4 regions of the Variovorax sp. FG153 genome follow, and region 1 is predicted to be linked to each of the others. Evidence: predicted binding sites of a transcription regulator. Region 1 holds the regulator's gene; each other region holds the start of a gene.
What was found. Region 1 encodes LexA, which represses DNA repair genes until DNA is damaged. Its sites were predicted from a motif close to ACTGTATNNNNATACAGT; they were not measured.
Positions count from the first base shown of each region.

Region 2: the regulator LexA is predicted to act here: its motif matches at 1,842-1,859, upstream of recA (recombinase RecA).
Region 3: the regulator LexA is predicted to act here: its motif matches at 2,232-2,249, upstream of ACODT0_RS05865 (putative DNA modification/repair radical SAM protein).
Region 4: the regulator LexA is predicted to act here: its motif matches at 2,407-2,424, upstream of ACODT0_RS40760 (ATP-dependent helicase).

Region 1 covers NZ_JBMDKG010000049.1:14,492-19,311, reverse strand. Annotated here, with positions in the region: gene ACODT0_RS34525 (MFS transporter) at 50-1,207, opposite strand; gene ACODT0_RS34520 (D-2-hydroxyacid dehydrogenase family protein) at 1,212-2,219, opposite strand; gene ACODT0_RS34515 (hypothetical protein) at 2,404-2,787, opposite strand; gene lexA (transcriptional repressor LexA) at 2,965-3,639, opposite strand; gene ACODT0_RS34505 (asparaginase) at 3,712-4,674, shown strand; gene adk (adenylate kinase) at 4,747-4,820, opposite strand, start outside.
Region 2 covers NZ_JBMDKG010000006.1:79,159-83,978, reverse strand. Annotated here, with positions in the region: gene ACODT0_RS09510 (sensor histidine kinase) at 1-491, opposite strand, end outside; gene ACODT0_RS09505 (response regulator) at 529-1,200, opposite strand; gene ACODT0_RS09500 (MarR family winged helix-turn-helix transcriptional regulator) at 1,274-1,759, opposite strand; gene recA (recombinase RecA) at 1,906-2,967, shown strand; gene recX (recombination regulator RecX) at 3,035-3,490, shown strand; gene ACODT0_RS09485 (SRPBCC family protein) at 3,477-3,899, shown strand; gene ACODT0_RS09480 (hypothetical protein) at 3,974-4,726, shown strand; gene argC (N-acetyl-gamma-glutamyl-phosphate reductase) at 4,779-4,820, opposite strand, start outside.
Region 3 covers NZ_JBMDKG010000003.1:135,578-140,397, reverse strand. Annotated here, with positions in the region: gene ACODT0_RS05870 (UdgX family uracil-DNA binding protein) at 1-951, opposite strand, end outside; gene ACODT0_RS05865 (putative DNA modification/repair radical SAM protein) at 963-2,216, opposite strand; gene ligK (4-carboxy-4-hydroxy-2-oxoadipate aldolase/oxaloacetate decarboxylase) at 2,321-3,004, opposite strand; gene ACODT0_RS05855 (amidohydrolase family protein) at 2,997-4,067, opposite strand; gene ACODT0_RS05850 (Bug family tripartite tricarboxylate transporter substrate binding protein) at 4,084-4,820, opposite strand, start outside.
Region 4 covers NZ_JBMDKG010000076.1:13,084-17,903, forward strand. Annotated here, with positions in the region: gene ACODT0_RS40760 (ATP-dependent helicase) at 262-2,394, opposite strand; gene corA (magnesium/cobalt transporter CorA) at 2,626-3,612, shown strand; gene ACODT0_RS40770 (5'-methylthioadenosine/adenosylhomocysteine nucleosidase) at 3,605-4,339, opposite strand; gene ACODT0_RS40775 (ABC transporter substrate-binding protein) at 4,379-4,820, opposite strand, start outside.

The DNA.
Region 1 (4,820 bases):
TCTCGGGGAGGCCTGCGGGCGCCGGTGCGACGGGGTTTCGCCGCGCCGTTCAGGCCGGCCGGCGGCTGCGGTCGATGCTCGCGCTGAGCACGATGGCGACCAGCAGCAGCGCGAGCCCGACCCAGCTCATCCAGTGCATGGCGTCGCGCGCCAGCAGCCAGCCGCCGAGCGCGGCGCCGAAGGCCTGGCCGATGTAGATGCCCGAGCTGTTGAGCGCCACCGAGCCCGGCGCCAGCGCGGGCGCGAGGCCCACCAGCCGCGCCTGCTGCGCCGAGTTGGTCGAGAAGCAGCCCAGGCCCCAGGGCGAGACCACCACCGCGATCCAGAACAGGCTGTCCGCCAGCGGCCAGAGCGCCAGGCTCAGCGCGATCAGTCCCGTGGTCGCGAGCACCATGCGGCCCGCGCCCGCGCGGTCGATGACGCGGCTCACGACCATGTTGCCCAGCAGGCCGCAGGCGCCGAACCAGCCCCACATCAGGCTCAGCGCGGTGGCGTCGGCGCCGAAGCGCTGCTTGAGGATCGGGCCGAAGTAGCTGAACAGCACGAACTGGCCCGCGCCCTGCAGCGCGGTGATCGAGACGATGCCCATCAGCACCGGGCTGCGCAGCACGCGCGCCCAGGCCGCGGCCGTGAGCGCCGCTGGCCGGATGCCGTTGGGCAGCGTGAGCCACACCGAGACCGCGCTCACGATGCTGAGCGCCGAGATCGCGAGGAAGGCCGCGCGCCAGCCGAAATGGCCGCCGATCAGCGCGCCGATGGGCAGGCCCAGCACCGAGGCCATCGACCAGCCGAGGAAGACGAAGGTGACCGCGCGCCCGCGCTGTTCGGGCGGCACCAGCATGCCGGCGCAGGCGGCCGCCTGGGGCGTGAAGATGGCCGGAGCGATCACCGCCAGCATGCGCACCGGCAGCAGGGCGCCGAAGCTCGGCATGAAGACCGACACCGCGTGCCAGGCGGCGTACCACAGCATCGTGAGGGCCAGCAGCCGGCGCCGGTCCCAGCCGGCCACCGCGGCCGCGAGCAGCGGCGCGCCGAGGCAGGTGACGAAGGCCGCGGCCGTGATCAGCTGGCCCGCGGTGGCGGCGCTGACATCGAGCGAGACGCTGATCTCGTTGAGCGTGCCCGGCACCACCATCACCCCGGTGCCGATCACGAAGTTGCCGGCGAGCAGCGCCCAGAGTGCGCCCCTCGGCGCCGGCTGGCTCACGGCTTCACCGCCGGACCTGCAGTGCGCCGGGGTTGACGATGTTGGTGGGGTTGCCCTTGATGAAGCTCACGACGTTGTCGAAGGCCTGGCCGAAGTACATCTCGTAGCTCTCCTGCTCCACGTAGCCGATGTGCGGCGTGCAGATGCAGTTCTCGAGGCGCAGCAGCGCATGGCCCTGCAGCGGCGGCTCGCTCTCGAACACGTCGATCGCCGCCAGCCCGGGACGGCCGCGGTTGAGCGCCGCGAGCAGCGCATCGGACTCGACCAGCTCGGCGCGCGAGGTGTTGACGAACAGCGAGGTCGGCTTCATGCGCGAGAGGTCCTCGAGCGTGATCAGGCCGGTGGTCTCGTCGTTAAGCCGCAGGTGCACCGACAGCACGTCGGCCATCGCGAAGAACTCCTGGCGGCTCTGCGCCACCTGGAAGCCGTCGGAGCGTGCCTTGGTGCAGCTCGCCTCGCGGCCCCAGATCACCACCTGCATGCCGAAGGCCTGCCCATAGCGCGCGACGAGCTGGCCGATGCGGCCATAGCCCCAGACGCAGAGCGTCTTGCCCTTGAGCACCGAGCCGAGGCCGAAATTGGGCGGCATCGAGGCCGACTTGAGCCCCGACTGCTGCCAGGCGCCATGCTTGAGGTTGCTGATGTACTGCGGCAGCCGGCGCATGGCCGACATGATCAGCGCCCAGGTCAGTTCGGCCGGCGCCTGCGGCGAGCCCGAACCCTCGGCCACGGCCACGCCGCGCTCGGTGCAGGCGGCCACGTCGATGTGGCTGCTGATACGGCCCGTCTGCGAGATCAGCTTGAGCTTGGGGAGTTTCTCGATCAGCTGGCGCGAGATCTGGGAGCGCTCGCGGATCAGGACGATCACGTCGGCGTCCTTGAGGCGCACCGAGAGTTGGCCGATGCCCTTGACGGTGTTGGTGTAGACCTTGGCTGCGTAGGCATCGAGCTTCGAAGCACAGTGCAGCTTGCGCACCGCATCCTGGTAATCGTCGAGGATCACAATATTCATGGCATGCCATTGTGCCTCGCAGCATGGAATCGGCGCGCCGTAGAACGTTTGGATACGGCCCTGCCGCCCTCGAGGGGCGAAAACGGGGCGAAGGCCGGAGAAGCGGCTCGAAGGCCGGGCAAAGGGCGAGGTTGCCCATGGACCCGGCCCCGAGGCGGCGCGCGAGACGCGCCGAAGGACGCTTTCAGTGCAGGTGCGCGGGGCGGGCCGCCCCGGCGGGTGCTTCGAGCGCTTCGAGCGCGGCGAGGCGATCGAGCTCGGCGCACACGTCGGCCATCCGGCCCGAGATCACCACCCGGTTGCTGTTGCGCGCGCCGCCCTGCTGGCGATCGACGAGACGAACCACCCGCAGCGGACGCGAGGGCGCCTGCGCCACGGGCGTGGCCGGGAATGCGTTCGGGGCGCCATCGCCACGAGCCGCGCGCGACGGCCGTACCGACACGTAGCGCAGCTCGCTGGCGCACAGGCTCTCATCGTTGCGGCGCGCGGGGCGGGCGGGCAGCCAGCGGTTCGCGAGCGATTGCAGCGGCATCCAAAGATCGACGAAGGTGAGGAGGGCGATTCCCATGTGAACTCCAAGAAGGTTTGAGGTTGAACACAGGCAGGATTCGTTGTCATCGGGCGCAGCAGGGTGATGGCGACCAAGCGCCATACGCCCGCCACCTGCGGCGACCGGATGGGGTATGCGAGATGCGGATCCGCGAAGCGGCTCGGCGATGCAGACCGCCGGGCCGGCTCGGCGGGGCTACATCAGCATGGTGTTTCGGATCAGGCCGACCGCGAGGCCTTCGATTTCGAAGGGTTCGCCGGGTTGGACCACGATGGTCGGGTAGTCGGGGTTCTCGGCGTGCAGCTCGATCACCTGCTTGTTGCGCTTGAGGCGCTTGACGGTCACCTCGTCGCCGAGGCGCGCCACCACGATCTGGCCGTTGCGCGCCTCCTTGGTGGCCTGCACGGCGAGCAGGTCGCCGTCCATGATGCCGGCGTCGCGCATCGACATGCCGCGCACCTTGAGCAGGTAGTCGGGCTGGCGCTGGAACAGCGTGTTCTCGACGTAGTAGGTCTGGTCGACGTGCTCCTGCGCGAGGATCGGCGAACCGGCGGCGACGCGGCCGATGAGCGGCAGCGCGAGCTGAGCCATGCCGGGCAGCGAGAGCGAGAACTGGCTGTTGCGCGACTCGGCCAGCGAGCGCAGCGCATCGCCCTTCAGGCGGATGCCGCGCGAGGTGCCGCTCACGAGTTCGATGACGCCCTTGCGGGCCAGCGCCTGCAGGTGTTCCTCGGCCGCGTTGGCGGAGCGAAAGCCCAGCTCGCTCGCGATTTCGGCACGGGTGGGCGGCGCCCCGGTGCGGGCGATGGCGCTCTGGATCAGATCGAGGATCTGCTGCTGGCGGGCGGTAAGCTTCACGGCGAACTGCATGGTGGTTCCTTGCGGCACTGGCTGAACATCCAGTACCTGTATTTTTAACCAGTTTTTCAAAGTTGGCAAGCGATGGCGACTTCTTCCCCCTCGAATCCGCGGCGCGTGGTGGTGCTCGGCACCGGCGGCACCATCTCGGGCCGCGCGGCGAACAGCGGCGACAACATCGGCTACACCGCCGGCGAGGTGGGCGTGGCCGACCTGCTTGGCGGCATCGAGGCGCCCGCTGGCGTGACGCTGGCGGCGGAGCAGGTGGCGCAGGTCGACAGCAAGGACATGTCCTTCGCGATCTGGCGCGCACTGGCGCTGCGCTGCGCCCACTGGCTGGCGCAGCCCGACGTGGCCGGCGTGGTGATCACCCACGGCACCGACACGCTCGAGGAAACCGCCTTCTTCCTCCAATCGGTGCTGGCGCCGCGCAAGCCCATCGTGCTGACCTGCGCCATGCGCCCGGCCTCCGCGCTGTCGCCCGACGGTCCGCAGAACGTGCGCGACGCGATCGCCGTGGCCGCGACGCCGGATGCGCAGGGCGTGACCGCGGTCTGCGCGGGCACGGTGCTCGGTGCCTTCGACGTGCAGAAGGTGCACACCTACCGGCTCGATGCCTTCGACGCGGGCGACGCGGGGCCGGTGGGCTACGTGGAGGAGGGCGAGGTGCGGCGCGTGCGCGACTGGCCGGCTTCGGAAGCAGGCGCGGTCCTTGACCGTCTTCCCGAGGACGAGGCTGCATGGCCGCGCGTGGAGATCGTGACGAGCCACGCGGGCGCGAGCGGTGCGGTGATCCGTGCCTTGCGCGCCGACGACGCCGCCATCTCGCCGCTGCGCGGCCTCGTGCTGGCGACCACCGGCAACGGCACGCTGCACCATGCGCTCGAGGCGGCCGCACTCGAGGCGCAGGAGGCCGGCATCGCGGTGCTGCGCGCCACCCGCTGCACGCAGGGGCGCATCCTGGCGAAGCCGGGCGACAAGCTGCGCGACGCGGGCACGCTGACGCCGGTCAAGGCGCGCATCGCGCTGACGCTCGCGCTGATCTGAAAACGGGGGGCAAAGAAAAAGCCGCGTCGCGGGACCCGGGGCCCGCGCGCGGCTCGCGATTCGAGCCGGGGCTCAGCTGCTGAGTGCGGCCAGGGCGCGCTGCGTGATCTCTTCGACCGTGCCCACGCCCTGGATGGCGCGGTACT
Region 2 (4,820 bases), on a different contig from region 1:
GCCAGCAGCGACTGCTTCTGGCGCGTCTCGGCCATCTGCAGCAGCGCGGGCGGCGCGTCGGGATGCTCGCCGGCCAGCCAGACCGAGGCCACGCGCACCGGCTTGCCGTTCATCTCGCCGTCGCGCAGCGAGACCTGGCCGATCACCGGCGGCTCGTCGAGGCTGGGATGCGGCACGTCGCGCTCGCCGCTGAGCAGCGCGCCGTGGCTGTCGAGCACCTGGTAGTACACGCGGTCGGCATCGTCGCCGCGCAGGATCTCGCGCGCCGACTGCGGCAGTTCGAAGCGCGGGCCGCCCTTCTGCGTCGTGACCATGCGCGCCAGCGTCTCGACGTTGTGCTCGAGCGCGCGGTCGAAGGGCGCGTTGGCGATGCCCTGCGCCACCAGCCAGGTCACGCCGATGCTGACCGGCACCAGCAGCAGCAGCGGCGTGAGCATCCAGTCGAGGATCTCGCCGAACAGGGAGCGCTGCGCGCGCTGGAAGAGTTTCATCGGGCCGGACCCGCCGCGCCTGGCGGCCGCGCGGGCGTCACTGGATCTTTTCGAGGCAGTAGCCGAGCCCGCGCACCGTGGCGATGCGCACCGGGCCCTTCTCGATCTTCTTGCGCAGGCGGTGGATGTAGACCTCGATCGCGTTGAGGCTCACCTCCTCGCCCCATTCGCACAGCCGCTCCACCAGCTGGTCCTTGCTGACCAGCCGGCCCGCGCGCTGCAGCAGCACCTCGAGCAGGCCCAGCTCGCGCGCCGACAGCTCGACCATCTTGCCGTCGAGCGTGGCGACGCGGCCGGCCTGGTCGTAGACCAGCGGGCCGTGCTTGATCGCGTTGCTGGTGGTGCCCATGCCGCGGCGCGTGAGGGCGCGCACGCGCGCCTCGAGCTCCTGCAGGCTGAAGGGCTTGGCCATGTAGTCGTCGGCGCCGTTGTCCAGGCCCTTGACGCGCTCCTCCACGCTGTCGGCCGCCGTCAGCACCAGCACCGGCAGCTGCGAGCCGCGCGCGCGCAGGCGCTTGAGGATCTCGATGCCGTGCAGGCTCGGCAGGCCGAGGTCGAGGATCAGCAGGTCGAACTCGCTGTGGGTCATGAGCGCGGTGTCGGCCTCGGAGCCGTTGGCCACGTGGTCGACCGCGGCGCCCGAGGTGCGCAGGCTGCGCAGCAGGGCGTCGGCCAGCACCTGGTCGTCCTCGGCAATCAGAATCCGCATAGCCCACCTCCAGCCCGGTTCGCGCCGCGGGGCGGCGCCGTTGCACGTTCGTTGTCTCCGCTCGGCAGGGAGTCTAGCCCGCCGTATAGGCTTCCAGACCGATGGTTACCACGGTGGCGACCTCGTCGCCCACGCTGGCGCGGAACTCGCGCTCGGCCTGCGTCACCGCCTGGCGGAAGGCCTCGAGCCAGGCCAGGCCGTCGGCCGTGAACAGCACGCGCCGCGCGCGCGCATCGAGCGGATCGGGCCCGCGCGTGACCAGCCCCCAGGCCTCGCACTGGTCGACCAGCGCGCCCATGGCCTGCTTGGTCATGCCGGCGCGCTCGGCGAGCTCGGTCAGGCGCGAGCCCTCGCGCGCGAGGTGGCGCGTGATGTGGACGTGGGCCGCGCTGACCTGCGCGCGCGCCGCCAGGTTCGACAGCGCGAGCGGCACGTCGACGTCGTGCGCCATCAGCGCGAGCACGCGCTCGTCGAAGCGCCGCATCGCGTGGCCGAGCAGCCGGCCCAGGTGGGTCTGGCGCCAGGCATCGGGGTCGAGGGGAAAGGGGGTGTCGCTCACGGCGCCAAATGGTAAAGCAAACTGACCAAAAAATGGGTTTACTCGAATCCATCCGCCCCTACACTACTGTTCAAGCATCCAGGCTGTAGTTAAAAGCAGATGGATCCGGCAGTACACAACCCGTTGATCTTCAAGGAGTTTTTCACATGGACGCAGTCGTCAAGGGCTCGAGCATCGCAGGCGCCAACAGCGAAAAGGCCAAGGCCCTCCAGGCCGCGCTGGCCCAGATCGAGAAGCAGTTCGGCAAGGGCACGATCATGCGGCTCGGCGAAGGCGAGGCGCTCGAGGACATCCAGGTGGTCTCCACCGGCTCGCTGGGCCTCGACATCGCCCTGGGCGTCGGCGGCCTGCCGCGCGGCCGGGTGGTCGAGATCTACGGTCCTGAATCCTCGGGCAAGACCACGCTCACGCTGCAGGTCATCGCCGCCATGCAGAAGCAGGCCGGCACCTGCGCCTTCGTCGACGCCGAGCACGCGCTCGACGTGCAGTACGCCCAGAAGCTCGGCGTGAACCTGTCCGACCTGCTGATCAGCCAACCCGACACCGGCGAGCAGGCGCTCGAGATCGTCGACTCGCTGGTGCGCTCGGGCGCCGTCGACCTGATCGTGGTCGACTCGGTCGCCGCGCTCACGCCCAAGGCCGAAATCGAAGGCGAGATGGGCGACTCGCTGCCCGGCCTGCAGGCCCGCCTGATGAGCCAGGCGCTGCGCAAGCTCACGGCCACGATCAAGAAGACAAACTGCATGGTCATCTTCATCAACCAGATCCGCATGAAGATCGGCGTGATGTTCGGTTCGCCCGAAACCACCACCGGCGGCAACGCGCTGAAGTTCTACGCCTCGGTGCGCCTGGACATCCGCCGCATCGGCACCATCAAGAAGGGCGACGAGGCCATCGGCAACGAAACCAAGGTCAAGGTGGTGAAGAACAAGGTCTCGCCGCCGTTCAAGACGGCCGAGTTCGACATCCTGTTCGGCGAGGGCATCAGCCGCGAGGGCGAGATCATCGACATGGGCGTGACCGCCAAGATCATCGACAAGTCGGGCGCCTGGTACGCCTACAACGGCGAGAAGATCGGCCAGGGCCGCGACAACGCGCGCGAGTTCCTGCGCGAGAACCCCGAGCTGTCGCGCGAGATCGAGAACAAGGTGCGCGAGTCGCTGGGCATCCCGCTGCTGGCGGCGGACGCGGCCGGCGCGGCCGAATAACCGGCCGATGCCTGCGAGCGGGGCGCCTGCGGCCGCCCCGCTTTCCTTTTCCGCCCCTGCATTTCCGATGGCATTCGATGCTCCTTCCCTGAAAGGCCGCGCGCTGCGTCTGCTGAGCCAGCGCGAGCATTCCCGTGGCGAGCTCGAGCGCAAGCTGGCGCGCTACGAGGAAGAGCCGGGCACGCTCAAGGCCGCGCTCGATGAGCTCGCGGCCAAGGACTTCATCAGCGAGGAGCGCGTGGTCGCCTCGGTGCTGCACCAGCGCGCGGGCCGGCTCGGCGCGGCGCGCGTGCGGCAGGAACTGCAGGCCAAGGGCATCGGCGCCGAGGCCATCTCGCAGGCGGTGGCCGGGCTGCAGGGCAGCGAGCTCGAACGCGCGGCCGCGCTCTGGCGCCGCCGCTTCGACGCCCCGCCCGCCGATCCCAAGGAGCGCGCGCGGCAGGCCCGCTTCCTGATGGCGCGGGGCTTTTCGGCCGCGGTGGCGGCCAAGGTGCTGAGGAGCGACATCGATGAACTCGAATGAACTCTCGCGCGTGATCACGCAGCGCGTGGCCTGCGATTGGCGCGCGGCCTATGCGCTGGCGGCCGATCCCGCGCGCCTGCCCGAATGGGCCAGCGGCCTGGCCGACGGCGCGCTGGCGCGCGAGGGCGAGGGCGAGCGTTGGGTCGCGACCACGCCCGGCGGTCGCGCGGTGCTGCGCTTCGCGCCGGCCAACGAATTCGGCGTGCTCGACCACTGGGTGGCGCCCGAGGGCGTGCCCGAGGTCTACGTGCCGTTTCGTGTCGTCGGCGTGGCGCCCGGCGCCTGCGAGCTGCAGTTCACGCTGCTGCGCCAGCCGCACATGGACGACGCCGCCTTCGCGCACGACGCCGAATGGATCGCGCGCGACCTGCGCGCGCTGCGGGCGCTGCTCGAGGCGCCGGCCCGCTGAGCGGCCGGGCGGCCGGGGCCGCGCCAGACCGCTGGCATGATCCGCGGCTTCGAACAACGAGGAGGAGCCGCGCCATGTCATCGAACCCCGCCAACCCATCCGAGCCTCCCTCGTTGATACGCACCGGCGCCCGCGCCGGCGCGGCCTTCGTCGCTTCGGTCGCGAAGGGCATCTTCTTCGGCGCGCTGCTCGGCGGCGGCGCCTTCTTCTACTACCTGGGCCAGCTGAGCGGGCCCGGCTATCCCGGCGCACGCGCGGGCGGCGTCGGCGCGGCGCTCGCGCTGCTGACCTCGCCGCCGCTGCTGGTGGCCGTGCTGCTGGCGCTCTTCATGGGCGTGTACGTGATCCTCGGCGTGTCGCAAGGCCGCACGCGCGCGATGCAGCACCTGGTGGCCGCGCGCGGCGAAGCGGTGGCGCAGCGCCTGGGCGATGCCATCGCCGGGCCCATCGAATCGATGCCGCGCACCCACGGGGCACTGCGGCGCGCGAGCGACTGGCTCTCGGTCGATGCGCTGAGCGCGCAGCTCGCGCCGGTGCTCGGCGACGGCAAGGCGGTGCGGGCGGTGATCGCCTTCGTGCTCGACCGGCTGCCGCTCAACGAGATGCTGGCCGAGTGGCAGCAGGGCCGCGCCGCGCAGGGCGAGCCGCAGTTGACCGTGGCGCCGGGCGGTGTGGCGCCCGCGCAGGATCCGGCCTTGCGCGCGCTGATCGCGCGACGCATCCACGAGACGCTGCAGGAGATGTCGACGCCCTCGCGCATGCCGTTCTGGATCGTGCTCGCGCTGCATGCGGCGCTGCTCGGCACGGGGCTCTGGCTGGTGGGCTGAAAACGAAAAAGGCGCCGGGGAGTCGGCGCCTTTTGAGCGGGGAAGCCGCGCCTCAGAGCGACAGCATCAGCTTGAGGTTCTGTACCGCGGCGCC
Region 3 (4,820 bases), on a different contig from region 1:
CGCGAGCGGCCCTTCGCCGCACACGGCCTGGGTGGCCTGCGCGCCGATCGGGCAGGCGCGACAGGCATGGGCGGCCGCGCGCAGTTCGCCGAGGTCGGCCGGCATCGCGCCCTCGGCCGGAAGCGGGTGCAGCGCCATCGGCGCGCGGATGCGCCGCGCGGGCGTGGCCGGCGCTTCGATCATCGACTGGCTGCGCGCGTCGGCAGCGTCGGCCAGCGGCTGGATCAGCGCGGCCTCGGGCAGGTTGTGCCAGTAGCGGCGCGGCATCTCGCGCTGCATGGTCGCGAACTTGAGCCGCGCGGGATTGAAGATGTGGGCGTAGTAGGTGAGCCAGAGCTGCTCGCCCGCATCGGGCGGCGGCTTCTCGCGGCGGTCGGCGCCCGCGCGGAACGACAGCGCATGGCCGTCCCATTCGACGCAGCGCTCGGGCGTGAGGATGGCCCAGCGCATCTGCGCGAAGCGGCGCGCGAAGAAGTCGGCATTGGCCTCGACGATGCGGTGCTCGGGCTCGAACCATGCGACATGGCGCTCGAGCCCGTCGTCGTCCGTCACCTGCGTGAAGCGCACGAAGGCGCGCATCTTGTGGATGTCGCGGTGCACGGCCTTGGCCATGCGCTGCGCCCGCATCATGTCGGCGTCGAGCGGATCGTGGCGCAGCGCGGGCTCGTGCGCGAGGCGCCAGAGCAGGCGGTAAAGCAGCGCGAAGCGCTGGGGATCGCGGTGCAGGATCACGTCGGCGCACAGCGCGACGAAAGCCGCGGGCACGGGCTGCAGCGCCGCGGTCGACGGTGCGATCGCCTGCTCGGGCGCATCGCCGAACAGGCCCTCTCCGCCATCGGACCGCGCCACGCCCCACTCGACCCGCTCGGGCGGCACGCCGTCGGCCAGCAGTTGCCGCGCGCGGCGCCGGAAACCGTCGAGGTCGACCGCGTCGTCGAGCCGCACCTGCATCGCGATGGCGCTCAGAACAGCGAGGCCTGCCGCGCGGGCTCGGCGCGCGCCGACGCCGCCATCGCCCCGGCCGCGGGCCGGTGCCCATCGGCCACCACGAAGGGCAGCACCTTGCGCGCGGGCACATGCAGCCGCCGCAGGTCGTCGGCGCGCACGCGGCGCACGCGCCTGGCCTGCAGCAGCCGATCGACCGCCTTCACGCCCAGGCCCGGCACGCGCAGCAGCAGCTCGCGCGGCGCATGGTTGAGGTCGACCGGGAAGCGCTCCGCATGCGCGAGCGCCCAGGCCATCTTGGGATCGACGTCGAGCCGCAGCAGGCCGTCGCGCTCGGCCACGATCTCGCCGTGCTCGAAGCCGTAGAAGCGCATCAGCCAGTCGGCCTGGTAGAGCCGGTGCTCGCGCAGCAGCGGCGGCGCGGCGAGCGGCAGCGCGCGCGCCGCGTCGGGGATCGGGCTGAAGGCCGAGTAGTAGACGCGGCGCAGCCGGTAGGCGCCATAGAGCGTGGCGCTGGTCGCGAGGATGGCGCGGTCGTCGGTGGCGTCGGCGCCCACGATCATCTGCGTGCTCTGGCCCGCGGGCGCGAACGGCGGCGGCTTCGCGGCCACGGGCGCCGCGCCCGGCAGCGCGCGGATCGGCACCACGCGGCGCGCCTCCTCGCGCGTGTCGTCGATCTGCAAGCGCAGCCGCGCCATCGAGCGGCGGATCGCGCTCTCGTCCTTCTCGGGTGCCAGGGCCTGCAGGCCCTCGGTGGTCGGCATCTCGACGTTGATGCTGAGCCGGTCGGCATAGCGGCCGGCGCGCGCGATCAGCTCGTCACTGGCATCGGGAATGGTCTTGAGGTGGATGTAGCCGCGGAAGTCGTGGTCCTCGCGCAGCGAGCGCGCGACCTCGACCACCTGCTCCATCGTGTGGTCGGGCGACTTGACGATGCCGCTCGAGAGGAACAGCCCCTCGATGCAGTTGCGGCGGTAGAAATCGAGCGTGAGCTGCACCACCTCGTCGGCGCGGAAACGCGCGCGCGGCACGTTGCTCGAGGCGCGGTTCACGCAGTAGAGGCAGTCGTACTGGCAGTGGTTGGTCAGCAGCACCTTGAGCAGCGAGATGCAGCGGCCGTCGGGCGCATAGCTGTGGCAGATGCCCATGCCCTCGGTCGAGCCGATGCCGCGCCCGCCCACCGAGTCGCGCGGCTGCGAGCCGCTCGACGCGCAGGAGGCGTCGTACTTGGCGGCATCGGCCAGGATGGCGAGCTTGTGCTGGAGGTCCATGGGCGGGCGGAAAATACTGTACGTTTATACAGATGTTAACCGTCCCGTCGCCCCGATGGCCCTGCGGCCATGCGCGCGGGTCGGGCATTGCCCGCCGCGCCCTTTCAGTCGATGTAGCGCAGCCCCGCCGCCGCCAGCGCCGGCCGCATGTCGTACATGTCGAGCCCGAGCACGCCGCTCGCGAGCTTCTCGCGCTTCGACGCCTCCAGCGCCTCGCGCTGGCGCGCCTTCTCGAGCGTGGCCGCGGCCATCGCGCGCGGCACGCAGACCACGCCGTCGTCGTCGGCCACGATCGCATCGCCGGGCTGCACCGACATGCCGGCGCAGGCCACGGGGATGTTGACCGAGCCCAGCGTGGCCTTCACGCAGCCCTTGCTGCTGATGGCCTTGCTCCAGACCGGAAAGCCCATCTGCTGCAAGGTGCGCACGTCGCGCACGCCGCCGTCGATCACCAGCGCGCGCGCGCCGCGGGCCTGGAAGCTGGTGGCCAGCAAGTCGCCGAAGAAGCCGTCGCTGCTCGGCGCGGTGACGGCCGCCACCACGATGTCGCCGGGGCGGATCTGCTCGGCCGCGACGTGCAGCATCCAGTTGTCGCCCGGATGCAGCAGCACGGTGACGGCGCTGCCGCTGACCTGCGCGCCCGGGTAGATCGGCCGCATGTACGGCGCGAGCAGGCCGACCCGGCCCATGGCCTCGTGTACCGTGGCCGAGCCCAGGGCCGCGAGGGCGTCGACGACCTTCGCGTCGGCGCGTTCGATGTGGCGATGGACGACGCCGAGTTCATGCATGGCGGGCTCCTTGCGAGGAATGAGATTGGGGATCGAACAGCCGGCCGCGCGCGTTCAGCTGCGCATCGAGCCGCGGAAAGACGCGGCGCGCATTGCCTTCGTAGACCTGCGCGCGCTCGCCGGCGCTCAACGCGGCGGCCTCGATGTAGCGCCGCGTGTCGTCGTAGGCGTGGCCGGTCTCGGGATCGATGCCGCGCACGGCGCCGATCATCTCGGAGGCGAACAGGATGTTCTCGACCGGGATCACGCGCGCGAGCAGGTCGATGCCCGGCTGGTGGTAGACGCAGGTGTCGAAGAACAGGTTCTGCAGCAGGTGCTGCGCGAGCGGCGGCTTCTTCATCTCCTGGGCCAGCCCGCGAAAGCGCCCCCAGTGGTAGGGCGCGGCACCGCCGCCGTGCGGGATCACGAAGCGCAGGGTCGGGAAATCCGCGAACAGGTCGCCCTCGATGCACTGCATCACGGCCGTGGTGTCGGCATTGAGGTAGTGCGCGCCCGTGGTGTGGAAGCAGGCGTTGCAGCTGGTGCTCACATGGATCATGGCCGGCACGTCGAGCTCGACCATCTTCTCGTAGAGCGGATACCAGTGGCGGTCGGTCAGCGGCGGGCTGTTCCAGAAGCCGCCCGAGGGATCGGGGTTGAGGTTGACGCCGACGAAGCCGTAGTCGCGCACGCAGCGCTCGAGCTCGGCGACGCACGAGGCGACCGGCACGCCCGGCGACTGCGGCAGCATCGCCGCGCCCGCGAAGCGCTCGGGGAACATCGCGCTCACGCGGTGGCACAGCTCGTTGCAGATCGCGGCCCATGCGGACGACACCGCGAAGTCGCCGACGTGGTGCGCCATGAAGCTCGCGCGCGGGCTGAAGACGGTGAGGTCGATGCCGCGCTCGTCCATCAGCCGCAGCTGGTTGCCCTCGATGGATTCGCGCAGCTCGTCGTCGCCGATGCGCAGCTCGGACGCGGCCGGCGCGGGCCGCCCCGCGCCGAAGGCCTCGACCTGGCGCCGGCGCCAGGCCTCGAGCGCGGCCGGCGCGGTGGTGTAGTGGCCGTGGCAGTCGATGATCATGAAGTCGACGCCGTGTTCAATCGGCCTTGATGTCGGCCGCGCGGATCACCTGCTCCCACTTGGCCGATTCGCTCTTGAGGAAGGCCGCGGCCTCCTGCGGGCTCGAGGGCGTGATGACCGCGCCGAGCGCGCCCAGCTTCTCGCGCGTGCCGGCATCGGCCAGCGCCTTGCGCGTCTCGGCATTGAGCTTGGCGACCACCTCGGGCGCGGTGCCGGCCGGCGCGAGCAGCGTCCACCAGACGCTGGCGTCGAAGTTCGGCAGGCCGGCCTCGGCCATGGTGGGCACGTTCGGCAGCATCGGCGCGCGCTGGGCGCCGCTGACCGCCAGCGCGCGCAACCGGCCCGACTGGATGTGCGGCAGCACCTCGAGCGGGTTCAGCAGCATGAACGAGGTGCGCCCGGCGATCAGGTCGACCAGCGCGGGCGAGCCGCCCTTGTAGGCCACGTGCAGCGCATCGAACTTGCCGACCGAGGCCAGCAGCGCGCCGGCCAGGTGGCCCGAGCTGCCGTTGCCGGCCGAGCCGTAGCTCATGTCGCCGGGCTTGGCGCGCGCGGCCGCGAGCAGCTCGGGCACGCTCTTGTAGGGCGCGCTGGCCGGCACCACCAGCACCAGCGGCGCATAGCCCAGGCGCGCCACGGCGACGAAGTCGCGCAGGCCGTTGAACGACAGCTTGGGATAGAGCGTGTTGTTGGTCACCACGCCGTTGGCCGCCACCAGCAGCGAGTAGCCGTCGGGCGCCGAGCGCGCGACGT
Region 4 (4,820 bases), on a different contig from region 1:
GAAGAAAGGGGGAGAGGGGAAAGAGGGAGAGGTGCGGGAGAGGAGAAGGTCGATTCACTATGCCCAAGCTGTCACGGTATTGCAATACCGGGGGATGCCCGGATGACGGGCTGGCGGACCGCGCCGCATGCTCAGCTATTTCTTCCATAGCAGGCCCCAGCGGCCCCGCATGCTGCGGGCCGCGTTGCGAACCATTGCTGCCGCGCCCATCTTTCGCGGCCACCCGCGCATGTCCCTGCTGGAGAAAGGGCCGGGCGCCCTTCAGCGCCAGGCGGCGCGCATCCGGTTGCGCAGGTCGATCACCGCGGCCGGCGGCGGCACCGCGGGCGCGCGAGGCGGCGGGGGCGGCCAGGTCCGGGCTTCGAAGCGCGCGAGGTCGGCATCGGGAATGAAGCGGCTGCGGTTGGCATACAGATGCCGGTCGCCGCGCGCGGCCTGCTGCGGGATGTAGAAGCGCTGCGGCACCAGCAGGTGCAGGTGGTCGCGGGCGCGGGTCATGGCCACGTAGAGCAGGCGCCGTTCCTCCTCGAGCTCCTGCGCGCTCTGCGCCACGTCGGCCGGCATGCAGCCGTCGACCACGTTGAGCACGTGGACCGAATTCCACTCCTGCCCCTTGGCCGAATGGATGGTCGAGAGGATCAGGTAGTCTTCGTCGAGCAGCGGCGGCCCGGGCCGGTCGCTGGTGGCTTCGGGCGGATCGAGCGTGAGCTCGGTGAGGAAGCGTTCGCGCGAGGCGTAGCCCGAGGCCATGTGCACCAGCTGCTCGACGTCGCCGCGGCGCGTGCCCGCGGTGTCGTCGTAGAGCCGCTCGAGGTGCGGCAGGTACCACTCCATCGCGATGCCCACGTCGGCCGGCCAGGCCAGCGACGGCGCGCGCAGCGCGGCATAGGCCTCGGCGAAGGCGGCCCATTCGGCGCGCGCGGCGCTCGGCGGCACGAAGTCGCGCAGGGCGATGGCCGGGTCGGCCGCCTGGTCCATCGCGTCGAGCAGCTTCGCGCTGGTGGCCGGCCCGATGCCCGGGATCAGTTGCGTGACGCGAAAGCCCGCCATGCGGCCGCGCGGGTTCTGCGCGAAGCGCAGCACCGCGAGCAGGTCCTTCACGTGCGAGGCCTCGAGGAACTTGAGCCCGCCGTACTTCACGAACGGGATGTTGCGGCGCGCCAGTTCGAGCTCGAGCGGCGCGCTGTGGCTCGAGGTGCGGAACAGCACCGCCTGCGACTTGAGCGCGAGCCCGCCCTCGCGGTGCGCGAGCACCTGGTCGGCCACCCAGCAGGCCTGCTGGGCCTCGTCGGGCACGCGCACGATCTGCGGCCGCCCGGCCGAGGGCTTGTCGGTCCACAGCGTCTTGGCATGGCGCTCGGCCGCATGAGCGATGCACGCGTTCGACACGTCGAGGATCGGCTGGGTGGAGCGGTAGTTGCGCTCCAGCGTGACCACGCGCGCCGGCCGCGAGAACTGCGAGGGAAAGTCGAGGATGTTGCGCACCGTCGCGCCGCGGAACGAATAGATCGACTGCGCGTCGTCGCCCACCACCGTCACGCCCCGCCCGTCGGGCTTGAGCGCGAGCAGGATCGCGGCCTGCAGCAGGTTGGTGTCCTGGTACTCGTCGACCAGCACGTGGTCGAAGCGCTCGCCCAGGTGCCGCGCCAGCGTGGGCTCCTCCATCATGCCGGCCCAGTAGAGCAGCAGGTCGTCGTAGTCGAGCACGTTCTGCTGCTGCTTGGCCTCGACGTAGGCGCCGAACAGCTGCTGCAGCTCGACGCCCCATTCTGCGCACCACGGAAAGGACTGCCTGAGCACCGACTCGAGCGGCGCGCGCGTGTTCACGCAGCGCGAATAGATCGACAGGCAGGTGCCCTTGTGCGGAAAGCGGCGCGCGCTCGACGAGAAGCCGAGCTCGTGCCGCGCCAGCCCCATCAGGTCCTCGGCGTCGCCGCGGTCGTGGATGGTGAAGTTGTCGTCCAGCCCGATCTGCGCGGCGTACTCGCGCAGCAGCCGCGCGCCGATGCCATGGAAGGTGCCGGCCCAGGGCAGCGCGGGCGCGGTGTGGGCCTGCAGCCCCAGCACGCGCGCGAGCACCTGGCCGGCGCGCTGCGCCATTTCCTGCGCGGCGCGGCGCGAGAAGGTCAGGAGCAAGAGGCGCTGCGGGTCGACCCCGCGCGCGATCAGGTGCGCCACCCGGTGCGCCAGCGTGCTGGTCTTGCCCGAGCCGGCGCCGGCGATCACGAGCAGCGGGCCCGCATCGGCCGCGTCCGGAGCGCCACCGGCCAGCGCTTCCACCCCGTGCTCGACCGCCGCGCGCTGTTCGTCGTTGAGGCTCGCAAGGGCGGCCGCGAGGCGCTCGGCCTGGGTCGCCGGCGGATGGGAAAAGACGGGGGACGCGGCGCTCGGCATGGCCGCCACTCTACTGGATGTTCGTCCAGTTCAGCCAACTCTGCGCTCATTCGCCGATGACATAATCGCGCCTCGCTGCAACTGGAGACCGCATCATGGAAACCGCCCCGTCTCGGCAGCTTTCAACTCCCGGCTGAGCCCGGCCGACCGGCTCCGGGATTTGAAAGCGCCCCTCTTTCTCGTCCCCCGCCCGTCCGCCCCATCGCCCCAGCCATTTCTCGGGAGTGAGCCATGCTCAATATCTTCACGCTCGCCAACGGCCGCCTCGTCCAGGAAGAGATCGAGGCCCTCGAGGAGCTCTCCCGCTTCCAGCCGATCTGGGTCGACCTCGAATCGCCCACGCTCGAGGAGAAGCGCTGGATCAAGCAGTACTACGGCCTCTCGATCCCCGAGGACGCGATGGACGAGGACATCGAGGAATCGGCGCGCTTCTATGAAGAGGACAACGGCGAACTGCACATCCGCAGCGACTTCCTGATCGACGACGACGAAGCCCCGCGCGCGGTGCGCGTCGCCTTCATCCTCAACCAGCACAACACCGACCTGCGCAGCCGCGGCGTGCTGTTCTCGATCCACGACGAGGACGTGCCCGTGTTCCGCCTGCTGCGCATGCGCGCGCGCCGCGCCCCGGGGCTGATCGAGGACGCGAAGGAAGTGATGCTCAAGCTCTTCGACGCCGACGCCGAGTACTCGGCCGACTCGCTCGAGAACATCTACGACGAGCTCGAGGCCGCCAGCAAGAAGGTGCTCTCGGGCAACGTCAGCGACGAGCTCGCGGGCGAGGTGCTGGGCGCCATCGCGCGCCAGGAAGACCTGAACGGGCGCATCCGCCGCAACGTGATGGACACGCGCCGCGCGGTCAGCTTCATGATGCGCAGCAAGATGCTCAATGCCGAGCAGTTCGAGGAAGCGCGGCAGATCCTGCGCGACATCGAGTCGCTCGACAACCACACGGCCTTCCTGTTCGACAAGATCAACTTCCTGATGGATGCGACCGTCGGTTTCATCAACATCAACCAGAACAAGACGATCAAGATCTTCTCGGTGGCCAGCGTCGCGCTGCTGCCGCCGACCCTGATCGCGAGCATCTACGGCATGAACTTCAAGTTCATGCCCGAGCTCGACTGGGCCATGGGCTATCCCTACGCCATCGTGCTGATGGCCGCGAGCGCGCTGGTGCCGATGTGGTACTTCCGCCGGCGCGGCTGGCTCAAGTAGTCGACCCGGCAGCAAGCCAGGCGCCGACCAGCGCGAGGCTGTAGCGGCTCGCGACCTCGGCGACGAAGCGCGCGAAGTCGCCATGGGCCTCGTCGTCGGCACGGTCCGAGATCGTGCGCATCGCGGCGAAGGGCACGCCGTAGTCATGGCACACCTGCGCCACCGCGGCGCCCTCCATCTCCACCGCCAGCGCATCGGGCAGCGCGCGGCGCAGCGCCTCGCTTTCGGCCGCTGTCGCGACGAAGCGGTCGCCACTGATCAGCAGGCCGCGATGCACGGTCGGCGAACGCAGGCCGAACTCGTCGACGGCGCCCTGCCCCACCAAGGCCACGGGATCGCGCAGGGTCTGCTCGGCCACGGCCGCCAGTGCATCGCCGATCGCCGCATCGGCCTTGAAACGCGCCAGGCCCATCAAGGGCACTTCGTATGTCGGAAAGAGCGGCGAGGCATCCATGTCGTGCTGTAGCAGCTCGGTCGCCACCACCACGTCGCCGACCTCGACGCCCGGCGCGAGCCCGCCCGCCACACCGCTGAAGACGATGGCGCGCACGCCGAAGCGCTCGAGCAGCAGCGTGGCCGTCACCGCGGCCGCGACCTTGCCGATGCGCGACAGCACCGCGACCACGGGTTGGCCCTGCAGGTGGCCGACCCAGAAGTCGCGGCCCGCGACGCGCACGCGCTGCTCGTCGGGCATCAGCGCGAGGAGCGCCTTGAGCTCCTCGTGCATCGCCGCGACGATCGCGATGGGTGCGGTGGCCCCCACCGCTTACTTGATGTCCACGCCGTAGAAGGTGTGGCGGCCGAAGGGGCTGAGCTTGAAGTCGATCACTTCCTTGCGCACCGGCTTGAGCTGCACCGCGTGCGCGATGGTGAACCACGGCGCCTGCTCCTTGAAGATGACTTGCGCCTTCCTGTAGAGCGCGTCGCGGTCGGCCTGCTTGGTCGCGCTCTTGGCCTTCACCACGATGTCCTCGTAGGGCTGGTAGCAGAACTTCGAGATGTTGCTGCCGCTCGCCGACTTGGCCGAGGCGCAGCCCAACAGCGTGTAGAGGAAGTTGTCGGGGTCGCCGTTGTCGCCGGTCCAGCCCAGCATGCCCATCTGGTGCTCGCCGGCCTGCAGCCGCTTGCGGTACTCGCCCCATTCGAAGCTCTTGATCTCGGCCTTGACGTTGATCTTGGCGAGGTCGGCCTGCATCAGCTCGGCGATG